3 regions of the Streptomyces sp. L2 genome follow, and region 1 is predicted to be linked to each of the others. Evidence: riboswitches for the same ligand, from Rfam matches in the RefSeq annotation. Region 1 holds a riboswitch; each other region holds the start of a gene.

What was found. Region 1 has a riboswitch for cyclic di-AMP ahead of DBP14_RS30745 (C40 family peptidase). Riboswitches for the same ligand answer to the same signal wherever they lie in the genome.
Region 2: it holds a riboswitch for cyclic di-AMP, as region 1 does, so the genes downstream of both, DBP14_RS13450 (transglycosylase SLT domain-containing protein) here and DBP14_RS30745 (C40 family peptidase) in region 1, are expected to answer to the same signal.
Region 3: it holds a riboswitch for cyclic di-AMP, as region 1 does, so the genes downstream of both, DBP14_RS03335 (LysM peptidoglycan-binding domain-containing M23 family metallopeptidase) here and DBP14_RS30745 (C40 family peptidase) in region 1, are expected to answer to the same signal.

What each region holds. Positions count from the first base shown of each region.
Region 1 is NZ_QBDT01000001.1:6,843,772-6,850,845, reverse strand. It holds gene DBP14_RS30755 (ATP-dependent Clp protease proteolytic subunit) at 1-218, shown strand, start outside; gene DBP14_RS30750 (hypothetical protein) at 226-534, shown strand; cyclic di-AMP (ydaO/yuaA leader) riboswitch at 901-1,124, shown strand; gene DBP14_RS30745 (C40 family peptidase) at 1,128-1,601, shown strand; gene DBP14_RS30740 (ATP-binding protein) at 1,796-2,254, opposite strand; gene DBP14_RS30735 (helix-turn-helix transcriptional regulator) at 2,478-3,338, shown strand; gene DBP14_RS30730 (DUF397 domain-containing protein) at 3,349-3,573, shown strand; gene DBP14_RS30725 (8-amino-7-oxononanoate synthase) at 3,631-4,758, opposite strand; gene bioB (biotin synthase BioB) at 4,906-6,138, shown strand; gene DBP14_RS30715 (adenosylmethionine--8-amino-7-oxononanoate transaminase) at 6,131-7,074, shown strand, end outside.
Region 2 is NZ_QBDT01000001.1:3,142,927-3,150,000, forward strand. It holds gene DBP14_RS13440 (sigma-E factor regulatory protein RseB domain-containing protein) at 1-472, opposite strand, end outside; gene DBP14_RS13445 (polyprenyl synthetase family protein) at 793-1,803, opposite strand; cyclic di-AMP (ydaO/yuaA leader) riboswitch at 2,336-2,519, shown strand; gene DBP14_RS13450 (transglycosylase SLT domain-containing protein) at 2,525-3,013, shown strand; gene DBP14_RS13455 (Cof-type HAD-IIB family hydrolase) at 3,040-3,852, opposite strand; gene DBP14_RS13460 (FAD-dependent oxidoreductase) at 4,132-5,334, opposite strand; gene DBP14_RS13465 (ATP-grasp domain-containing protein) at 5,457-6,701, opposite strand; gene fahA (fumarylacetoacetase) at 7,017-7,074, shown strand, end outside.
Region 3 is NZ_QBDT01000001.1:739,676-746,749, forward strand. It holds gene DBP14_RS03325 (TetR/AcrR family transcriptional regulator) at 91-702, shown strand; gene DBP14_RS03330 (SGNH/GDSL hydrolase family protein) at 1,004-1,831, opposite strand; gene DBP14_RS03335 (LysM peptidoglycan-binding domain-containing M23 family metallopeptidase) at 1,978-2,883, opposite strand; cyclic di-AMP (ydaO/yuaA leader) riboswitch at 2,888-3,084, opposite strand; gene DBP14_RS03340 (alpha-galactosidase) at 3,357-5,429, opposite strand; gene DBP14_RS03345 (tyrosine-protein phosphatase) at 5,617-6,414, shown strand; gene DBP14_RS03350 (DUF6126 family protein) at 6,431-6,553, opposite strand; gene DBP14_RS03355 (XRE family transcriptional regulator) at 6,550-7,074, opposite strand, start outside.

The DNA of each region.
Region 1 (7,074 bases):
TGGAGGAACTGCTCGCCCGGCACACCGGGCGCGGCGCGGAGCGGGTCCGCGACGATCTGGAACGGGTGCTCGTGCTGGACGCCCCGGCGGCCGTGGAGTACGGCCTGGTGGACGGCGTCGTACCGCGGCGCGGGGCCGCGCCGACCGTTCCGGGTACGCCGGGCGATCCGACCGCTCCGGGCGCACCGGGTGCTCCGGGCACTCCGGGCGCGCGGTGAGCCGCCGGTGCTGCCCGAGGAACTCCCGCCTCTGCCCGCGCTGACGCGCGCGGAGGGTGAGCTGGTCGACCGGTACCTGGACGTGGTCGACCTGCTGGGCCGCGTCAATCCGGCCCGGGACGCCGACACCTACCGCGCTCTGCGAGCCGCTCAGGCCCTGGTGCGCAAGGCGGAGGAGTTGCGGGACGCGCTCGCCCTGATGCACCGGCGCGGCGAGACGGAACCGCACGGGGAGACCCTGGCGCGGGCGATGCGCGTGCTGGACGGCGAGCGGCGCACCGCACGCCTCATCCTGCCGCCCGGCGGGCCGGGCTGACCGGTCCCGCCGGCCGATGCCAGGCTCGGCGGATCCGTCCCGCAGCTCCCCTCGGCACGTCGTTCGGGCCGGAGTTGAAACGGCCCGAACGACGGACCCACGTCCGGCGTATTTTCAGCATTTTTACTGTCTTTTTCGAGGGTCGGCCGGCTTGCGCGCCGAATTGGGCCGTTCGGCGCAGCCGAAGGTTTTGGGCCAGGTCCGGGGCCGCGTACGGCACCTGACGATGTCTCGAACACAGTGAAGTCCACCCGAACGGGCGAGTGGTGAGTAACGCCACAAAGGGGCGGTTCCGTTGGGATTTTCGGACACGTGTGAGTGAAGATCCCTGACTGACGACAAGCCCCCGCCGCAGCGGCGGGGCGGTCCGGGCGGACGCCGAGTCCTGCCGCCGCCCGGACGACCGGTCGACAGGAGTGGATCGGCAGGAGTGGAGGACCCGAGCAAGACGGGTCGCCGGCACGGACGTTCGTCGCAGACGGGCGGATGTGCCGCGCAGCCCTTGGGGTGAAGTCGCGAGAACGCGACCGGGCAACTTCGCCAGCCCGAATCCGACAGGTCATCCTTCACAGGCGGCTGACGAAGGGTTGCGCATGACTGCGCTCAATCGTGTCCCGTCGCTGATGGCACGTGCCGGTACGGCCTCTGCCCTCACCCTCGCCGCCGTGGGCGGCACCATCGTGGCGCCGGGTCTGTCCGCCGACGCCTCGGCCGCCACCATGGCGACGAAGGCCCTCCGGGTCGCGGCGTCCAAGAAGGGCTCCCCGTACCAGTGGGGGGCCACCGGGCCGCGCAGGTTCGACTGCTCCGGGCTCACGCTGTACTCGTTCAAGAAGGCGGGCAAGAAGCTGCCCCGCACGGCGGCGCAGCAGTACAACCGGACGCACCACGTCTCGGCCGACCACCGAAAACCGGGCGACCTGGTGTTCTTTCACTATGGATCCAGCGTCTACCACGTCGGCATCTACGCCGGGAAGGGAAAGATCTGGCACGCACCGAGGACGGGGGAAGTGGTGAAGCTGGAGAAACTCTGGACGAACCACGTCTGGTACGGCCGGGTCAGCTGACCCGGCTCCATGCGGTGAGCGGCGCGGCTCCGGAGGGGGCCGCGCCCGTGCTCTCCCGGGCGGGGGCCACGCGCCCGCTCTCCCTGTCGGGGGGGCCGCGCCCGTGCTCTCCCGGGCGGGGCCACGCGCCCGCTCTCCCGGACGGGGGGCACGCGCGTGCTATACCGCCGGCCCTTAGCGCCCGCCGGCCCGCCCTAGGTTTCCTGCTGGCCCGCGGCCGGTACCGGTTCCGCGGGGGCCGTCCAGGGCAGTTCGATCAGCACCGTCTTGCCGCCCTCGCGCGTGGGCCGGACCCGGAGCCTGCCGCCGCACTCGGCGGTGAGCCAGCGGATGATGACCATGCCGCGGCCGTTGTCCTGCTGGACGGCCGCCGGGAGTCTCTTCGGGAAGCGCGGGTGACTGTCCGTGACGCCGATGCGCAGGTCCTCGTCACGGTCCAGGGCGAGGTCCACCGTGAACGTGGGTGACTGCCCGAAGGTGTGCTGTACGGCGTTGGTGGCCAGTTCGGAGACGATGAGCCGCACGGTGTCGGCCGCGTCGGTGTCCGACGGCAGGCCCCACTCCGCGAGGGTGCCCAGCACGTAGGCGCGGGCCGCGGAGACCGAGGCGGGATCGCTCGGCAGAGTGACGGATGCTTCCAGGTGGTCTGCCATGGCGACGTCGTCCCTTTCCCCCGGGGCCGCGGTCCGACAAGGAGCGGCTGGTTCGAGTACGGTCCCGGACTGGTGCTTCCTCGTCAGACTGCCACCACCGGACCGGTCACGGGGAGCGATCCACCAAGATATGCATATATCTGTCGCTCGATGCGGTGAACTCTGCGACGGCAGAGCGTATTTGGGCGGCCCGTAAGGAGTAATGGCGAGTGAGGAGGAGCCCATGCAGAACGGTCCCGCGGTGCGGCGCCGCAAACTGGGCGCCGAACTGCGCGCGCTGCGCACCGGGGCGGGGCTCACGAGTGGTGACGCGGCCCGCCTGGTGGGCTGGCACCAGTCGAAGGTGAGCCGTATCGAGACCGGCGCCAGCGGGGTGAAACCGGCCGATGTGCGGTTACTCCTCGACACCTACGGGGTCGACGACGGGCAACTGCGCGAGTTACTTCTGGGGTTGGCGGGGTCGGAGCACGCGAGCGCCCGGCACCGCTGGTGGCACGCCTACCGGGGGATCCTGCCCCCGGCCTACCGGGACTTCATCAGCCTGGAGTCGCAGGCGAGCGGCATGCGCACCCTGGAGACCACGGTGGTGCCGGGGCTGCTGCAGACCCCCGAGTACGCCCGCGCGGTGACCCGGTCCGCGGTGGAGGGCCTGGACGAGGAGCGGCTGGACGCGCTGGTGGAGGTGCGCCTGGCCCGGCAGGACGTGCTGCGCTCGGATCCCCCGCTGCGGCTGAGCGCGGTGCTGGACGAGGCGGTGCTCCGGCGCGAGGTGGGCGGACCAGAGGTGATGGCCCGTCAGCTGAAGCGGCTGGCGGAGGCGGCGCAGTTGCCCCAAGTCAGGCTCCAGGTACTGCCGTTCGCGACCGGGGCGCATGTCGGCCTCACCGGCCCTTTCGTTATCTTCTCCTTTCCGAGCACTTCTGATCTGGACGTGGTTGTTCTGGACCAGTTGACGAGTAGCCTCTATCTGGAACGGAAAGAAGACCTCCAGGCGTATGGGGAGGCCTTCAACACCCTTCGGATCCACGCCCTTTCACCCGAGGACTCGGTGGATTACATCACCGCGATAGGTGACGGCGCGTAGAGGAGGCACCATGACCGCACTGCCTCGGAACGTCCCTTCCAGCACCGATCTGCACGGCGTGCGATGGCTGCGCAGCAGCTACAGCACGGGCGCGAACAACTGCGTGGAGACGGCCCGGCCGCACTCCGGCCGCGGGGCCGGACTGCTCGCCGTGCGCGACTCCAAGCGTCCCGCCGGACCCGCGCTGCTCTTCTCCCCGGAGAGCTGGGCGGGCTTCCTGACCACGCTCCACTGACCGGCCCCTACGAAACCCCGTCGGCACTCGTGCGACGCCCGGCCGTGTCACGCCGACTCATGGTCGAGTCTCGCCGATCACTCGTACAGCGCGTTCGATCTCGGCCCCGGACAGGTCCGCGCGGGCGGTCAGCCTGAGCCGTGAGATGCCGTCGGGCACGGAGGGAGGACGGAAACAGCCCACGGCCAGCCCGGCCGTACGGCAGTCCGCCGCCCAGCGCACGGCCTGCTCCGGGGACGGGGCCCGCACGGAGACCACCGCGGCGTCCGGACGTACCGCCTCCAGACCCGCGGCGGTCAGCCGTGCGTGCAGTTCCGCGGCGACTTCGCGGGCCCGCGCGGCCCGCTCCGGCTCGCGGCGCAGCAGCCGCAGGGCCGCCAGGGCGGCGCCGGCCGCCGCCGGGGCGAGGCCGGTGTCGAAGATGAAGGTGCGAGCCGCGTTGACCAGGTGGCCGATCACCCGGGCCGGACCGAGCACCACGCCACCCTGGCTGCCCAGCGACTTGGACAGGGTGGCCGTGACGACCACGTCGTCCGCGCCCGCGAGCCCGGCCGCCTGCGGCGCGCCCCGGCCGCCGTCGCCCAGCACGCCGAGTCCATGGGCGTCGTCCACGACCAGGCCGGCGCCGTACTCCCGGCACGCGTCGGCCAGCGCGGCCAGCGGCGCCTGGTCGCCGTCCACCGAGAACACCGTGTCGGATACGGCGATCGCCGCGCCGTCGTGCGTGCCCAGCGCCTTGCGCACGGCCTCGGGGTCGGCGTGCCCGACCACCTGGGTGGTGCCCCGGGCGAGCCGGCAGCCGTCGATGAGCGAGGCGTGATTGCCCGCGTCGGAGACGATCAGGGAGCCGTGCGGGCCGAGCGCGGTGACCGCGGCCAGGTTGGCCGCGTAGCCGGAGGAGAAGACCAGCGCCGCCTCGAAGCCGCAGAAGTCCGCCAGCTCGCGCTCCAGCTCGGTGTGCAGCTCGGTGGTGCCGGTGACCAGCCGGGAGCCGGTGGAGCCGCCGCCCCAGGTCCGAGCGGCCGCTGCCGCCCCGTCGGCGACCTCGGGGTGGTGGGCGAGGCCCAGGTAGTCGTTGCTCGCCAGGTCCAGCAGCGGCGAGTCGGCGGGGCGCGGGCGCAGGGTCCGTACGAGACCGGCCCGGCGCCGCGCCTCCGCCTGCTCGTCGATCCAGCCGAACGCCATGGGTCCTCCGGGGCTTTTGTAGGTAGCGGACAGACACTAGCGGCACGGGCAGGCACCCAGGGTGTGGCAATACCCACACGTCGAAGCATCTCTGTTGTGCAAACTCTCCTTGGCCCGAAGCGGTCCCGTAGGACAGGATCAACTTTCATGGACCTGCTGAACACGCTGGTGGACAAGGGGCTTCGGCGCGAGCTGCCGACCCGCGAGGAAGCGCTCGCCGTACTCGCCACCTCCGACGACGATCTGCTCGATGTGGTGGCCGCGGCCGGCAAGGTGCGCCGGCACTGGTTCGGCCGGCGCGTGAAACTCAACTACCTGGTCAACCTGAAGTCGGGCCTGTGCCCGGAGGACTGCTCCTACTGCTCCCAGCGGCTGGGCTCCAAGGCCGACATCCTGAAGTACACCTGGCTCAAGCCCGGCGAGGCCTCCGAGGCCGCCGCCGCGGGCCTGGCCGGCGGTGCCAAGCGGGTCTGCCTGGTGGCCAGCGGGCGCGGTCCGACGGACCGTGACGTGGACCGGGTCTCCGAGACCATCAAGACCATCAAGGAGCAGAACGAGGGCGTCGAGGTGTGCGCCTGCCTCGGGCTGCTCTCCGACGGCCAGGCGGAGCGGCTGCGCGAGGCCGGCGCGGACGCCTACAACCACAACCTGAACACGTCCGAGGGGACGTACGGGGACATCACGACCACGCACACCTACGCCGACCGGGTGGACACGGTGCAGAAGGCGCACGGCGCCGGCCTGTCCGCCTGCTCGGGGCTGATCGCGGGCATGGGCGAGAGCGACGAGGACCTGGTGGACGTGGTCTTCTCGCTGCGCGAGCTGGACCCGGACTCGGTGCCGGTGAACTTCCTGATCCCGTTCGAGGGCACCCCGCTCGGCAAGGAGTGGAACCTCACCCCGCAGCGCTGCCTGCGCATCCTGGCGATGGTGCGGTTCGTCTGCCCGGACGTCGAGGTGCGGATCGCGGGCGGCCGCGAGGTCCACCTGCGCACGATGCAGCCGCTGGCCCTGAACCTGGCCAACTCGATCTTCCTCGGTGACTACCTGACCAGCGAGGGCCAGGCGGGCAAGGCCGACCTGGAGATGATCGCGGACGCCGGGTTCGAGGTGGAGGGCACCGGGGAGATCACGCTGCCCGAGCACCGGGTGACGGCGGCCGGCGGTGGCTGCGGATCGCACGCCGAGGCCGGGTGCGGGTCGCACGCGGAGGCCGGGTGCGGGTCCGTCTGCGGCTCGCATGAGGGGCAGGACGTGTGCGGTACGGCGACGGAGTCCGCGCCGGGCACGGAGTCGGCGGCGGCCGTGAACGAGCCGCGCACCGACCTGGTCGCCGTGCGTCGCCGGGGCGCCGGGACGGACCTCGCGCCCAATGCCTGACCTGGGCGTGCCCGAGCTGCTGGAGCTGGACCGGCGGCATGTGTGGCATCCGTACGGTCCGATGCCCGGACGGGTAGAACCGCTCGTCGTGGAGTCGGCGAGCGGGGTCCGGCTGAAGCTCGCGGACGGCTCGGGCGAACTGGTCGACGGCATGGCGTCCTGGTGGTCGGCGATCCACGGCTACGGCCACCCGGTCCTCGACGAGGCCGCGCGGCGCCAGCTCGACCGGATGAGCCATGTGATGTTCGGCGGGCTCACGCACGAGCCCGCCGTACGCTTGGCGAAGCTCCTTGTAGACATGTCGCCTGACGGGCTTGAACATGTGTTCCTCGCCGACTCCGGTTCGGTGTCGGTCGAGGTCGCGGTGAAGATGTGCTTCCAGTACTGGCGCTCGCTCGGCCGGCCGGAGAAGCGGCGGCTGCTCACCTGGCGGGGCGGATACCACGGGGACACCTGGAACCCGATGTCGGTGTGCGACCCCGAGGGCGGGATGCACGACCTGTGGACCGGGGTACTCCCGCGCCAGGTGTTCGCGGACGCGCCCCCGGCCGAGTACGAGGAGTCGTACGCCGATCATCTGCGCGAGACGATCGAGCGGCACGCGCACGAGGTGGCCGCGGTCATCGTGGAGCCGGTGGTGCAGGGCGCCGGCGGGATGCGGTTCCACTCTCCCGCGTATCTGCGGGTGCTGCGGGAGGCGTGCGACGCCCACGACGTGCTGCTGGTGTTCGACGAGATCGCGACCGGGTTCGGCCGCACCGGCGCGCTGTTCGCGGCGGAGCACGCGGCCGTCACGCCGGACGTGATGTGTGTGGGCAAGGCCCTGACCGGCGGATATCTGACGATGGCGGCCACACTGAGCACCTCCCGGGTGGCCGACGGCATCTCGCGCGGCGAGGTGCCGGTGCTCGCCCACGGGCCGACGTTCATGGGCAA
Region 2 (7,074 bases), 3.7 Mb from region 1:
CGTCCTTGCCGTCGTGGATGAGGCTGTACTCGGACCCGCTCTCCAGCAGGGACAGCTTCTGCTTGTCCGGGCCGTCCTCGGCCACGCGCAGGGTGTGCGTACCGGAGACGAGTTCGGTCAGCTTGGACTGCGGGTCGGCGGACGAGCCGTCCCCGTCGCCCTTGGCCATGCCGGACGCGAGGCCGCCCTCCAGGCCGCCCAGGTTCGGCAGTCCGAGGTCGGCGCTGAACCTCACGGTGCCGGACAGCTGCTGCACGTCCGACTTCGCGATCTTCTCGATGAGCTGCTGGGCGGTGATCTTCGGCAGGTCGGGGTCACCCGAGGCGGCCAGCGCCGGGACCAGCCCGATCGTGATCGCCGCCACCCCCACCACCGCGACCGGGACCGCGTACCGGGCGGCCTTGCGGCGCGCCGAGGGCCGGTCCTCGTCGTGCGCGGCGCCCGACACGTCGTCGGTTTCGTACGGTGCCATGTGTGCCTTACCTCCGTCGTCGGCGGCGGCTGTCGTCACGCTGGTCCCCCTGAGCCGCCATTCTCACCCGAATCGGTGAGGAGTGGTGATTTCCGTGGTTTCCATCTCACCAAATCGGCCGTGAGGAAGCGTCAGACCTCGGAGCCAACTCGTGTACGACTGCGGTATGACATGCCGGGGCGGCATCTCCCCCGACCCGTAGGGGTCGTACGGGAGACACCGACGATGCGGGTCGGGCACGCGGGACCGTGTACGGCGGGACCGCGGGACTGCGGCTTCCGACGACGATGAGGCGAACGGGCGTTCAGGCATCCGGGCGTTCAGCCCGCGCGGTGCACCACCGCGTCGCACAGTTCGAGCAGCGCGGCCTTGGAGTCGCACTCGGGCAGCGGCGCGAGCGCGGAGCGCGCCTCCTCCGCGTAGCGGACCGTGTCGCGGCGGGCCTGCTCCAGCGCGGGGTGCGCGCGCAGCGCGGCCAGCGCCTCGGCGTGCCGGGCGTCGTCGCTGAGGTCGGAGTCGAGCAGCGCGCACAGCGCGACGTCCTCGGCCAGCCCGAGCCGGGCCGCCCGCTCGCGCAGCCGGAGCACGGGCAGGGTCGGGATCCCCTCGCGCAGGTCGGTGCCGGGGGTCTTGCCGGACTCGTGGGAGTCGGAGGCGATGTCCAGGACGTCGTCGGCGAGCTGGAAGGCGACGCCGAGCCGTTCGCCGTACTGGGTGAGGACGTCGACGACCGTCTCGTCGGCGCCGGACATCATCGCGCCGAACCGGCACGAGACGGCCACCAGCGAGCCGGTCTTGCCGCCCAGCACGTCCAGGTAGTGCTCGACGTGGTCGCGGCCGTCCGTGGGGCCGGCGGTCTCCAGGATCTGCCCGGTCACCAGCCGTTCGAACGCGAGGGCCTGCACCCGGACCGCCTCCGGCCCGAGGTCGGCGAGGATCTGGGAGGCGCGGGCGAAGAGGAAGTCGCCGGTCAGCACGGCGACGGAGTTGCCCCAGCGGGTGTTGGCGCTGGCCACACCGCGTCGTACGGCGGCCTCGTCCATCACGTCGTCGTGGTACAGCGTCGCCAGGTGGGTCAGCTCCACGACGACGGCGGACGGGACGACACCGGGTGCGTAGGGGTCACCGAACTGTGCCGCGAGCATCACCAGGAGCGGCCGGAACCGCTTCCCGCCGGCCCGGACGAGGTGCTGCGCGGCCTCCGTGATGAACGGGACCTCGCTCTTGGTGGCCTCGAGCAAGCCTTCCTCGACAGCCGCCAATCCGGCCTGGACATCGGCTTCCAGAGCCTGGTCCCGCACGCTCAGCCCGAACGGCCCGACGACGGTCACGAGGGGTCTCCTGTCTGCTGGTGTCTGCTGGCGATTACACGGTTTGTCGATAGGTCGCTGCCATCACTCAAGTCAGCGTATCCGGTCAGCTTTCGATCACCGCTAGCGCCCACCGCTACAGGCCGGGCCGTACCGGACCACTCCCGGCAGGCCCGCGATCGGATGACAGGAACGGACATTTATCGACTTAACGGATTCAGCGAGATTTGCACAAAAGCACGCATCCCCGAGAACCACGGACACGGATGGCGGTATTCCGGGACGAGCAAATCCCCCATGTCTGATTTTGCATAATTTGCCATTTCGTGAATTGGGTCACGCGAGCCCCGTACCGCCCCATGGCGCATTTCCTCCGCATCCCCCCTTGCCCCACCGGCCAGTTGAGGATTGGCGGCTGCAAAGGATCAAGTACTCGAAACGGTACAGACCAAGGTCAACTGATGCGTTGTGTGAATCCGGTACTTGTTCCCGACATGTGCTCTCGCATACGTTCCCGGCCGTCGGACGGACGCCGAATCCTGCCACCGCCCGACACCACCCATCGACGAACTCATTTCGTGTGGCAGGAGCGGGGGACCCAGGTAAGTCGCCGGACCGGACGGCACTCGTCGTACCGGAACGGCTAGGGGTGAAGTCGTGCCGCCGTCCGCGCGGCGCGACCGGGCACCTCCCCGCCCGAACCCGACAGCTCACCTCGCAGGCGACGGAGAGGAACATCCCCATGTCTGCTGCCGCCCAGCACCGCCGCCCCCGCACCCGCCGCCTCGTCCGCACCCTCGCCGTCGCCGGCACCGGTGCCGCCGTCCTCGCGCTCCCCCTCATCGGCGCCACCAGCGCCTCCGCGGCCACCACCACCTCCGCGACGCCCTCCACCACCCTCGCCGGCTACCCGAACAACCTCGACGGCTGGATCCGCGAGTCCCTGGCGATCATGGCCGAGCGGCACATCCCGGGCACCTACGACGGCATCTACCGCAACGTGATGCGCGAGTCCTCCGGCAACCCCGCCGCCATCAACCTCTGGGACTCCAACGCGGCCGCCGGCACCCCGTCCAAGGGCCTGCTCCAGGTGATCGACCCGACGTTCACCGCCTACCACGTGCCCGGCACCTCCTTCGACCCTTACGACCCGGTCGCGAACATCACGGCCGCCTGCAACTACGCGGCCGCCCGCTACGGCTCCATCGACAACGTGTTCGGCGCATACTGAGGCCGGCGATCCCGGCCCTGGACTCGTCAGGGGCTCGGGAACAGTCTTTCGAGGACGACGGCGATGCCGTCGTCCTCGTTCGACGCGGTGACCTCGTCGGCGACCGCCTTCAGCTCGGGATGGGCGTTCGCCATGGCGACACCGTGCCCGGCCCACTCGAACATGGGGATGTCGTTGGGCATGTCCCCGAAGGCGACCGCCCGCTCGGCCGCCAGCCCCAGGTGAGCGGCGGCCAGCGCGAGACCCGCCGCCTTGGTGACCCCGCACGGCTGGAGCTCCACGGTCCCGGGGCCCGACATGGTGACCGTGGCCAGCGAATCGACCGCCCCGCGCGCGATGGTCGCCAACTCGTCGTCCGACAGGGTGTGGTGGCGCAGCAGCACCTTGCTGATCGGCGCGCGCCACAGGTCGTCGCGCCGGCCGACCCGCACGGCCGGCAGCGTGGGGTGCGGCATCCGGTACCCCGGCTCGATCAGCGTGAGCCCGTCCACGCCGTCCTGGTCGACGGCCGCATACACCTGGCCCACCTCGGCCTCGATCTTGCCGAGCGCGGTTTCCGCCAGCTCCCGGTCCAGGCGGACGGACCACAGCAGACGGCCGGCGCCGGCGTCGTACACCTGCGCGCCCTGTCCGCACACCGCGAGCCCCGTGCAGCCCAGCTCCTTGAGGAGCGGCCGCACTCTCGGTGCCGGGCGGCCGGTGACCACCAGGTGCCGTGCCCCGGCGCGCGCCACCCTCGCGAGCGCGGCGCGCGACCATTCGGAGACGGTGTCGTCACCGCGCAGCAGCGTTCCGTCCAGGTCGGTGGCGACGAGTGAATATGCGGGGGAGGCGGCCATGATCAGAGAATACGGACATCGCGCCCCACCGACTCACCCTGTCCTTTCGCTCAGTTGTGTGCCCGCTGCCCCCAAGTGGTGCCCGCGGGCGCCGTGATGGCGCCGCACGGGGACCGGAGGCGCGCGGGACACGGGGGGCGGGCGTTGCGACGGACCGGCGCGAGGACGCCGGGACGCATCGTCCGGCGGCGGTCCGCCAGGGCATGCATCCTCCCGGCGGCGGTCACCGCGGGGCGCCTCCCCCGGCGGCGGTCCGCCGGGGGCCGTCAGCCCCGGCCGTCAGCCGTGTGCTGCCGCCAGGTGTTTCGCCAGCCGTGGGGAGGCGAACTCCGTGCCGCAGACGAACCGCATCACCGGCCCGAACGAGGACGCCGCCGGAAGACCGGTGAAGTACAGGCCGGGCACGGAGGAGACGTAGCCGGCGCCGAGCCTGGGCGCGCCCCGGCTCACCGCGAGCCGCGTGCGCAGCTCGTGGCCGAGGAAGTCCATCGCCGCGATGTCCACGCGGTAACCGGTGGCCGCGATGACGTGGTCGGCGGTCAGCCGCTCGCTGCGGCCGCCGTGCGTGCGGACGGTGAGCACGGGACGGCCGTCCGGCGCCTCCGCGCCCGCCACCCGGGCCACGTCCGTGACCTGCACGGTGCCCTCGAAGCGCTCGCGCAGCCACCAGGCGCCGAGCGGACCGAGAACCCGGCGGACCAGATAGTGCCGGGTCTGTTCCGGGAGGAAACGGTAGGGGTCGGCGTAGTAGCTGAGCGCCCACAGGGACCACGCGCGGCCGAACGGCGACTCGGGGCGGAGCCTCGGCTGCTTCCACGGCGGCGCCCCGAAGGCGACCCGGCCGCGTCCGCGCGCCACCACCCGCACCCGGGCGCCCGCCTCCGCCGCCAGCGCCGCCGTCTCCAGGGCGGACTGGCCGGCGCCGATGACGATCAGGTCCTTGCCGGCGAAGCGGCTCAGGTCGTGGTGCTGGGAGCTGTGGGAGAGCGGAGCGGTCGGGGCGGGCCCGTCGGGCGCGGCCCCCGCCAGCTCCGCCGGCAGGTGTTCCAGCCCCGACAGGCCGGTGGCGACCACCACCGCACGTGCGGTGAACAACTCACCCGAGTCCAGCTTCAGTTCGAAGGCGCCGCTCTTGTCCCGGTCCACGGAGACGACCCGCACCCGCTCCAGGCCGGGCACCAGCTTCTCCTGGAACCACTCGCCGTAGCCGATGAACGTCTCCGCCGGGATGATGTCCTCGTCGGTCACCAGCCGGCGGATGCCGGCGGCGTCACAGTAGTCGCCCAGGGTGTGGCCGGGCTGCGGGCAGTCGAAGCTGGAGGCGACCGGGGTCGACTTCAGGAGCATGCCCTCGGGCATGTGGTCGCGCCAGCTGACCATGGGGTCGCCGAAGACGCGGACGGGGATGCCGCGCGCCCGCAGATGGGCGGCGGTGGACAGGCCGAACGGCCCGGCCCCGATGACTGCAACCGGTCGGATCACGAAGTCCCTCCCCAGGAACGCGGTGCGCCACCTTCGTGGCCTTGCCTACTTCGCGGTGGTGCGGTGACCTGCCTGTTTCGCGGTGGTGCCTGTGACTACTTCGCCGTGGTCCTGTGACGTGCCTACTTCGCGGTGGTGTGGCCGCCGCGGCGGTTGGTCCGCCACAGCTGGTAGAGGTGCTTCGCGCCCGGACGCACGAAGCGGGCGAGCATCGTGAGGAACGGCAGCGGGTCGTCGCCCGCGAACCAGGCCAGCTCCGTCCCGCTCGCCCGCGCCGGCGCGTGCGGCGTCGTATAACCGCTGCGGCGGTAGGCGAGGAGGGCGGGCAGGTCGATGTTCTCCACGACATAGCGGTGGCCGGCCCGCTGCTCCCCCTCCGGAACGGGACGGCCGGTCAGGTGCAGGTGCTGTGCCCGTACGACGTCCACGCCCGACTCGCTCTCGAAGAGCCGGAACTGGGCGCCCATGCGGGGGTTGAAGTCGAGGAGTTTGTACTGTCCGTCGCGCCGGTCGAAACGCAGGTCCAGGTCGATGATGCCGCTGAAGCCGATCTGCTTGATGAAACGTGCGGCGAGGTCCGCGAGTTCCGGGTTGTCGACGACGTACGCGTTCGCCGTCATGCCCGCGTGCGGTGGCCAGGAACGGACCTTGACCCCGGTGAACAGGGCGAGCGGGGCGGAGTCGGCGTCGAAACAGGCGTGCACGATCCAGTCCTCGGCCTCCTCCCTCGGCAGGTACTCCTGGAGGATCACCCCCGGCCGCTCGCCCCAGTCACGGGCGAGTTCGAGCAGCCCCGCGCGGGTGGCGATCCTCGTGGTGCCGTTCACCGCGGGCCGGGTGCGCCGGACGAACGCCTCACGGTTCTTGGCCACCACCGGGAAGCGCGCCGTTCCCGCGAACGCGGCGATGTCCTCGTACGACTGCGGGAAGGCGGCCGCGGGCGTCGCGAGGCCGTGCTCCACGCACAACTCGTGCAGCCCCTGCTTGCTGGCCAGCCGGCGGGGCAGTCCGGGCTCCACGCGCGGGAAGAGGAACGAGCCGGCCAGCTCGTCCTGGTGCTCGGCGATCAGGACGGCGGCCTCCTCATCCGTGGGGATGAGGACGGCCGGCCGGCCGATGCGCCGCCCGACGCGCAGCAGGCCGTCGACCAGATGGCCCGGGTCCTCCGCGCCGGTCGTCGGCCACACGAACGCCCGGGTGAGGTACCGGGAGGCGGCGGCCGGCGTGTAGCGGTCCTCGGTGATCGCGTACATGGGGACGCCCAGACGGCCCAGGCTGCGGATCGCGCCCACGCCGCCGTGGTGCAGCGGGTAGTCGCCGAACTTGACGATCAGTCCGGGCACTTCACGGTCCGCCTCGACTGGCACACCGACGGAATGTACGGCCACGGGTCCCCCCACGTGTCCCCCTACGGACCGGATCCACCCCGTCCGTGTCCCCAAAGGACGCTAAGCCGGAATTGCCCACTCCCACAAGGCCCTTTCGGACATTGCGAACTCTTTAGACACCGTCCGGGACACCGCCCGCGCATCCCAAGGGGCACTGCCCAAGACACCCGGCACACCCGTAACGTGTGGCGCGACCACATGGAACACAGCGGCGTCACCGGAGCGATCATGTGTGACGCCACCCCATGGAACGCAACGCCACGCATGGCCAGGAAGAGAGTGAGGCAGCACCCCATGCCCCCCTTCGACGTTGCCGAGGGCGACCCCTTCGGTCCGCACAACCTTCCCTACG
Region 3 (7,074 bases), 6.1 Mb from region 1:
ACAAGCAGACCGACGGCGCCCCGCCCCCGGTGTCCCCGCCACTGGCCGGACACGTTCGGTGTCGTACTGGTGACGGATTAGGGTGGCCGCGTGGCGAGAGTGCGGTTGAGCGTGGCGGAGCGGCGCGAGGAGCTGCTGCGCGCGGCTGTCGAGCAGATCGAGGTGCGGGGCGTGGCGGCGCTCAGGATCGCCGACGTGGCGTCCGCGCTCGGGGTGAGCAACGCGCTGGTGCTGTACCACTTCTCCACGAAGGAGCAGCTGGTCGCCGCCGCGTTCGCGCACGCGGCGGAGGGCGACCTCGCGCACCTGCGGGGGCTGCTGGGCCGGCGGACGTCGGCGGTGCGCCGGCTGCGGTCGGCCGTCCGCTGGTACGCGCCGTCGGGTGCGGCCAAGGGCTGGCGGCTGTGGATCGAGGGCTGGGCGGTGTCACTGCGCGAGCCGGCTCTGCGCGAGGTCACCCGGGAACTGGACCGGCAGTGGAAGGCGGCGATCGCCGCCGTCATCACAGAGGGCGTCGCCGCGGGCGAGTTCGCGTGCGCCGATCCCGAGGGTACGGCCCTGCGCCTGACGGCCCTCCTGGACGGGCTCGCCGTCCAGCTGACCTCCTATCCGGGCGGCGTGCCCCGCACCCGCGCGCAGGAGTGGGGCGAGGCGGCGCTGGCCCGGGAACTCGGGCTGGAGCAGGAGTCCCTGAGGGGCTGACGTCCCGCGGTGTGCGCGAGGAGGGCCGGCCGATGCCCCGCGGCGCGCCTGGACCTGGGCGCTGCCGGGGGCCGGTCCCGCCGCGTTCAGTCCCGTCCGCGCCCTGTGCCGTCCGCGCCCCGTGTGGTCGTGTCCCGTGACGGCCGCGCCCTGTGCCGTCCGCGCCCCGTGTGGCCGTGTCCCGTGACGGTCGTGTCCCGTGACGGTCGTGTCCCGCGGCGCGCCGGTCGGGCGCCGCGGGGCGCCGGTCGGGCGCCGCGGGGCGCCGGTCGGGCGCCGCGGGGCACGGTGCGTCGGGGTGTCAGGCCACCGACGCGATCCGCGTCTTGATGTCGTCCGGTGACAGCGTGCCCTTCGCCGTGACGTGGTCGCCGGAGGACTCGCCCCGCAGCCGGCGGCCGATCCACGGGACGAGGTACTCGCGGGCCCAGTGCACGTCGTCGCGGCGGACCTCCAGCGTGCCCCGGGGCGGCAGGGGCGGCCAGGGCTGCTCGGGGTCGGCCGGGATCTCCAGGCCGAGGGCCTGACCGGCGCGCAGGGCCACGCGGGTGTGGCCCTCCGCCGACAGGTGGAGCCGGTCGTCGTCCCACGCCCGGCGGTCCTGCACGGACTTCAGGGACCACAGGTCGAGCACCGGGCAGCCGTACCGGTCGGCGATGGCCCGCACGTGCCCGTTGTACGTGGCGATCTTGCCCCGCAGGTGCTTGAGCACCGGGACGCCACGCGTGTCGAAACCGGTCGTCACGAGGACCGTGCCCGCCGCCTCGGCCAGCCGGGACACCGACCGCTCGAAGCGTTCGGCGACCTCGTCCGGGTCGGTGCCGGGGCGGATGATGTCGTTGCCGCCCGCGCAGAAGGAGACCAGGTCCGGGGCGAGTTCGAGCGCCTTGGGGACCTGGTCCGCCACGATCTGGTCGAGCAGCTTCCCGCGCACCGCGAGGTTGCTGTACCGGAAGTCTCCTTCGGGCCGCCGGTCGGCGAGCAGGACCGCGAACCGGTCGGCCCAGCCGACGAACGCCCCGTCGGGCCCCGGATCGCCGACGCCCTCGGTGAAGCTGTCCCCCACCGCCACGTACGACCCGATCGACCCGATCACCGATGTGTTGTCACTCTTCGAATCGTCTGCCACGTCGGACCATGATTCACCTTCGGATGTGACTTACGCGACCGTAGGCGGGGGTTGACGGACGGTGAGAAGTCCCACTGCTTATTCATTTGCCATTCAGGAATACTCCGGGGCAGCCGGGTCGGCCAGGACCACCGGGACCGGCCGGGTCAGCCGACGGTGACTCCGTGCCGGCTGAGGTAGGCGACGGGGTCGATGTCCGAGCCGTAGTCCGGGGTGGTCCGGATCTCGAAGTGCAGGTGCGGTCCGGTCACGTTGCCGGTGGCGCCGGACAGGCCGAGCTGCTGTCCCTCCGTCACGCTCTGCCCGGCGGACACGGAGAGCTGGGAGAGGTGGGCGTACTGGGCGTAGTGGCCGTCGTTCAGCTTGACGACGACCTGGTTGCCGTACGCGCCGCCCCAGCCCGCGGAGACGACCGTGCCGGCGGCGACGGACTTGACGGAGGTGCCGGTCGGGACGACGAAGTCGACGCCGGTGTGGTAACCGCTGGACCACATGCTGCCCGCCACGTGGTAGCCGGTGCCGATGGTGGCGCCGGTCACCGGGAGGGTGAAGCCGGTGGAGGGGGTGGCGGCCGGGGGCGGGGTCTGCGGCTTGGACGGGTGGGTGGACGGGGTCGCGGAGTGCGCGTCGGAGGACGGGTGGTGTGCCGCCGCCGCGCGCTTGCCGAGCGTGAGCTTCAGGCCGGGGTGGATCAGCGACGGGTCGTCGCCGACGGCCTGCCGGTTGTCGTCGTAGAGCCGGTGCCAGCCGCCGCGGACGTCGTGGTCGTCGGCTATCTTCGCCAGGCAGTCGCCGGACTTCACCGTGTAGGTGCGGACGCCCGGAGCGCGGTGCGCGGCCGCCGGCTTCGCGGCGGTCGCCTTCACCGCCGTGCCCTTGGCGGCCGGGAGGGCCTGGGTGACGTGCGCGGAACCGGACTGCGGGGTGGCGGCGTGGGCTCCGGCGGCCCCGACGAGCGGCAGGGCGAGGGCGGCGCCGCCGGTTCCGGCGACGGCGATGGAGCGGGTCAGACGCTGGGTCTTGGGACGACGGTGCTTACCCTTCGCGGGCATGGCGCATTCCTCTCCGGCGCCTGCGAGGTGAGCTGTCGGGTTCGGACTGGAGCTGCCCGGCCGCGCGGTGCGCGGCTTCACCCCGAGCCTGTCGCGGAGACCGGGACAGGCAGTCGTACCTGGTGGGTCCCCCGCTCCTGCCGTACACGGGTCATGTGTGTGGGGACTCCGGACGGCGGCAGGATTCGGCGTTCCGTCCGGAATTGGTGGCGAACGTAAGCGAGCGGGACGCACGGCGACAAGGAGCCGGTTCCCGCCTCCGCCGTTTCGGATGATCGGATACCGGAAAGCGCGGTCACCGTGCGTGCATGTCCGCGCTCTCGCTCGCCTCAATTGCCGCCGGGCGCCCGGACATTACGTGAGCATGACGTGCGACGGTCGGTCACCACTATGACGCTCCTCACGCACGCCATACCCACCTCCCCCTATTTCGTAGCGAGTTGGAGCGAAGCCGCAAAATTCGGGCAGACGACTCAGATGCGACACAGACGGAGAACCGTCGCATCGAGATCGCCGCGCAGCCCGGTCCGCAGACCGTGGTGCCGGAGGACGGCACCTCGGTGCACTTCGCCCGTTTCACGGCATTCGTACGACGCGGCCGGGTCGAGTCCGCGCAGCCGCAGGGCCGGGACCGGTTCGCCGTACCGCTGCGACTGGAGCCAGGCGAGCACCACCGTCTCGTCGCCGAGGACGTACTGGACGGCGCTGAGGCCGCCCGCCGGCGGGCGCAGCCGGTACAGGTCGCCGTGCTGGACGACGGGCCGTATCTCCTTGTAGAGGTCCACCCAGGCGCGGGCCTCGGCGAGGTCCTCCTCGCTCCACTCGGTGAGGTCGCCTCCGACGCCGAGGACTCCCGCCATGGCGCTGACGAAGCGGTAACGCAGGCTGCTCAACCGGCCGTTGAGCTGGCTGTTCGGGCTGTCGGTGACCCAGGCGGCCATGACCCGGGCGGGGTGGACCTGGCTGAACCCGTGCTGGATGGCGAGCCGGTCCAGCGGGTCGGTGTTGTCGGAGGTCCACACCTGGTCGGTGCGGCTCAGCACCCCCAGGTCGATCCGGCCGCCGCCGCCCGAGCAGGACTCGAAGGCGACCTCGGGGTGCGCGGCGCGCAGCCGGTCCAGCAGGGCGTACAGGGCGTGGGTGTGGTCGGTCCACAGGCGTTGCGGGTACGGCTCCCCCGGCCAGCCGGCGTCGGTGAAGCAGCGGTTGAAGTCCCACTTCACATAGTCGACGGGCGCACTGGAGAGCAGGGTGTGCAGCTGCTCCCACAGGTACTCCTGGACGTCCTCGCGGGCCAGGTTCAGGACGAGCTGATTGCGGAATTCCGTCCGCTTTCGCCCCGGTTGATACTGCACCCAGTCAGGGTGCGCGCGGTAGAGATCGCTGTCGGGGTTGACCATCTCGGGTTCGACCCAGATGCCGAACCGCATGCCGAGGCCGTGCACCTGGTCGGCGAGGGGCTTCAGGCCGTGCGGGAAGCGGTCGGGGTTGGGCGTCCAGTCGCCGAGTCCGGCCCGGTCGCTGGTGCGGGCGCCGAACCAGCCGTCGTCCACGACGAACAGCTCGACGCCGATGGCGGCGGCCCGCCGGGCGAGCGCGGTCTGCTGCTCCTCGGAGATGTCGAAGAAGGTGGCTTCCCAGGAGTTGAACAGCACCGGCCGGTCCCGGTCCGCGTCCGGGATCACGTGCGCGCGCTGGTAGGCGTGCCAGGTGCGGCTGGCCCCGCCGAAGCCGCCGTCGCTCCACAGGCCGGCGAAGACCGGGGTGGTGTAGGAGCGGCCCGGCTCCAGGAGGAGCAGACCGGAGTCGTCGTGGCCGGCGCCGCCGGTGATCTGCACGCGCGCGTCCGGGAGCTGGGCGACCGCGATCCGCCAGGAGCCGGACCAGCCGAGGGCGCAGCCGTAGACCTCGCCGCGCTCCTCGGTGGCGTCGGTGTCGAGGGCGACCCAGGGCAGGTGCTGGTGTCCGGTGTGGCCGCGGCGGCTGCCGATGACCTTCTCGCCGTAGGTGAGGGGCGCGCTGGTGAGCAGGGACTCGGCGGCCCAGCGGCCGTGCAGCTGGGAGAGCCGCCAGCCGTCGCGGTCGGGCAGGGTCCAGGTGGCGGCGTCGGCGCGCAGCAGTTCCACGGGCGCGGGGCCGCCGTTGTGCAGGGTGACCCAGCGCTCGACGACGTCGCCGCGCATCCGGTAGTGCAGGGTGATCGCGAGCCCGTCGTCGTCGAAGCGCAGTCGCAGCGCGTCGTCGTCCGTCTCGTACGACACGAAGCACCACTCGGTGCCGCGCCGCTCACCGGTGCGGACGGACAGGGCGGGGCGGGTGAAGCGGGGGCCACCCTCGACGGGGTACTCCTCGCGGCCGTCCAGCGGGGACTCGAAGGGGCGGTACGCGGGCAGCGGGTCCGCCGCCAGGGCCTCGGCGTCGGCGAGGGCGATGCGCGGGCCCCAGTGCAGGTGGACCAGCTCGTCCGCCTCCGCGAGGTGGAGGGCATAGCTGCTGCCGGGGCCGGACAGGAGCCAGGTACGGCCGTTCTCGGCGATCTCCGCCATCTCCGCCATCTCCGCCATCAAGACCTCACAGGTGTCAACAGAGCCGATCAATCCCGAACATCATCGGGTGTGAGGTACGCCCTGACAATGCCTGTGGACAACTCATTGCCCGAGGAAATCGATGTCGTATCGTCGACGGGTGCCCGTCGGCGAGCCGCGCCGGCGGCGCCGACCGGGAGGAGCCCCCGTGACGCAGCAGGTCCCGTCGACCGAGCCCGAGCTGGCCGGAGTCCGCAACTTCCGCGACGTCGGCGGACTGCCGGCGCGGGACGGACGGCGGGTGCGCCACGGCGTGCTGTTCCGCAGCGGGCACCTCGCCCACGCGACCTCCGAGGACGCCGCGTTCCTCGCCTCGCTGGGCCTGCACACGGTCTTCGACTTCCGCAACGCCGCCGACCAGAAGCTGGAGGGGCCGGACGTCGCGCTCCCCGGGGTGCGCAATGTGAACCTTCCGCTGAGCGACCCGGCGGACGGCGCGGAGTTCTGGAAGATGGTCCGCGACGGCGACCTCGACCAGCTGCGCGGGATCCTCGCCGACGGCAAGGCGGCCGGCCGGATGATCGCCTCCTACCGGCAGATCGTCAGGGACCGCACCGCCGAGCACTCCCGGGTGCTGCACGCGCTCGCCGAGGACAGCGTGCCCGCGCTGATGCACTGCGCGGCCGGCAAGGACCGCGCGGGCATCTCGATAGCCGTGACGCTGCTCGCCGTGGGCGTGGAGCGGGACGCGATCGTCGCGGACTACCTGGAGTCCAACGCCAGGCACCGCCGCTACAAGGTCCACCGCAGCGGCAGCGCGGAGACCGCGTACACCCCCGAGGTGATGGAGCTGCTCAGCCCGTTGTTCGAGGCGCGCGCCGAGTACCTGGCGGCGGCCTTCGACAGCATCGAGCAGCGGTGGGGCGGGACCGAGACCTATCTGGAGCAGGGCCTCGGGCTCACCGCGCCCACCAGGGAGCGGCTGCGCGAGCGCCTGCTGGACTGAGCACCCGCCGACCGGCTCAGCTCTTGGCGCCCACCGCGAACAGCAGATACAGGAACGCGGCCAGGAGATGGCCCACGGCGATGTAGATGATCAGCCGGATCCACAGGGATCGGGGGAACTTCTCCTCGAAGTCGCTCATGGCAGCTCTCCGGTCAGCGGGCCCAGGCACAGCGTTGCCGTGGGGCTTTGAAGCAGGGTGTGGACGAACAGCAGCTCGACGCCGTCGTGGTCCTCGGCGGCGAGGCGGTGCGGGGTGAGTGAGTCGAAGTGCGCGCTGTCGCCGGGTGCGAGCAGGTGCGCGCTGTCACCGAGGCGCAGCCGCAGCCGGCCCTTGAGGACGTACAGCCACTCCTCGCCCGGGTGGACGCGCACGACGTCCCCCTGGGCGCCGTAGGGGACCTGGACGCGCAGCGCCTGCATGCCGCGCCCGGGGGCCCCGGCCTGGAGATAGGTCCAGCCGCCTGCCCGGATCGGCTCCATGTCGGCGGCGCGCAGGACGGCGTCCCGGTCGGCGGGCACCTCACCGAGCAGTTCGGCGACCGTCGTACCGTAGATACGGGCGAGCCCGAGCAGCATCGGCAGCGAGGGCTGCCGCCGGCCGGTCTCCAGCCGCGACAGATGCGCGGGCGAGAGCCCGGCGGCCTGCGCCGCGGCCTCCAG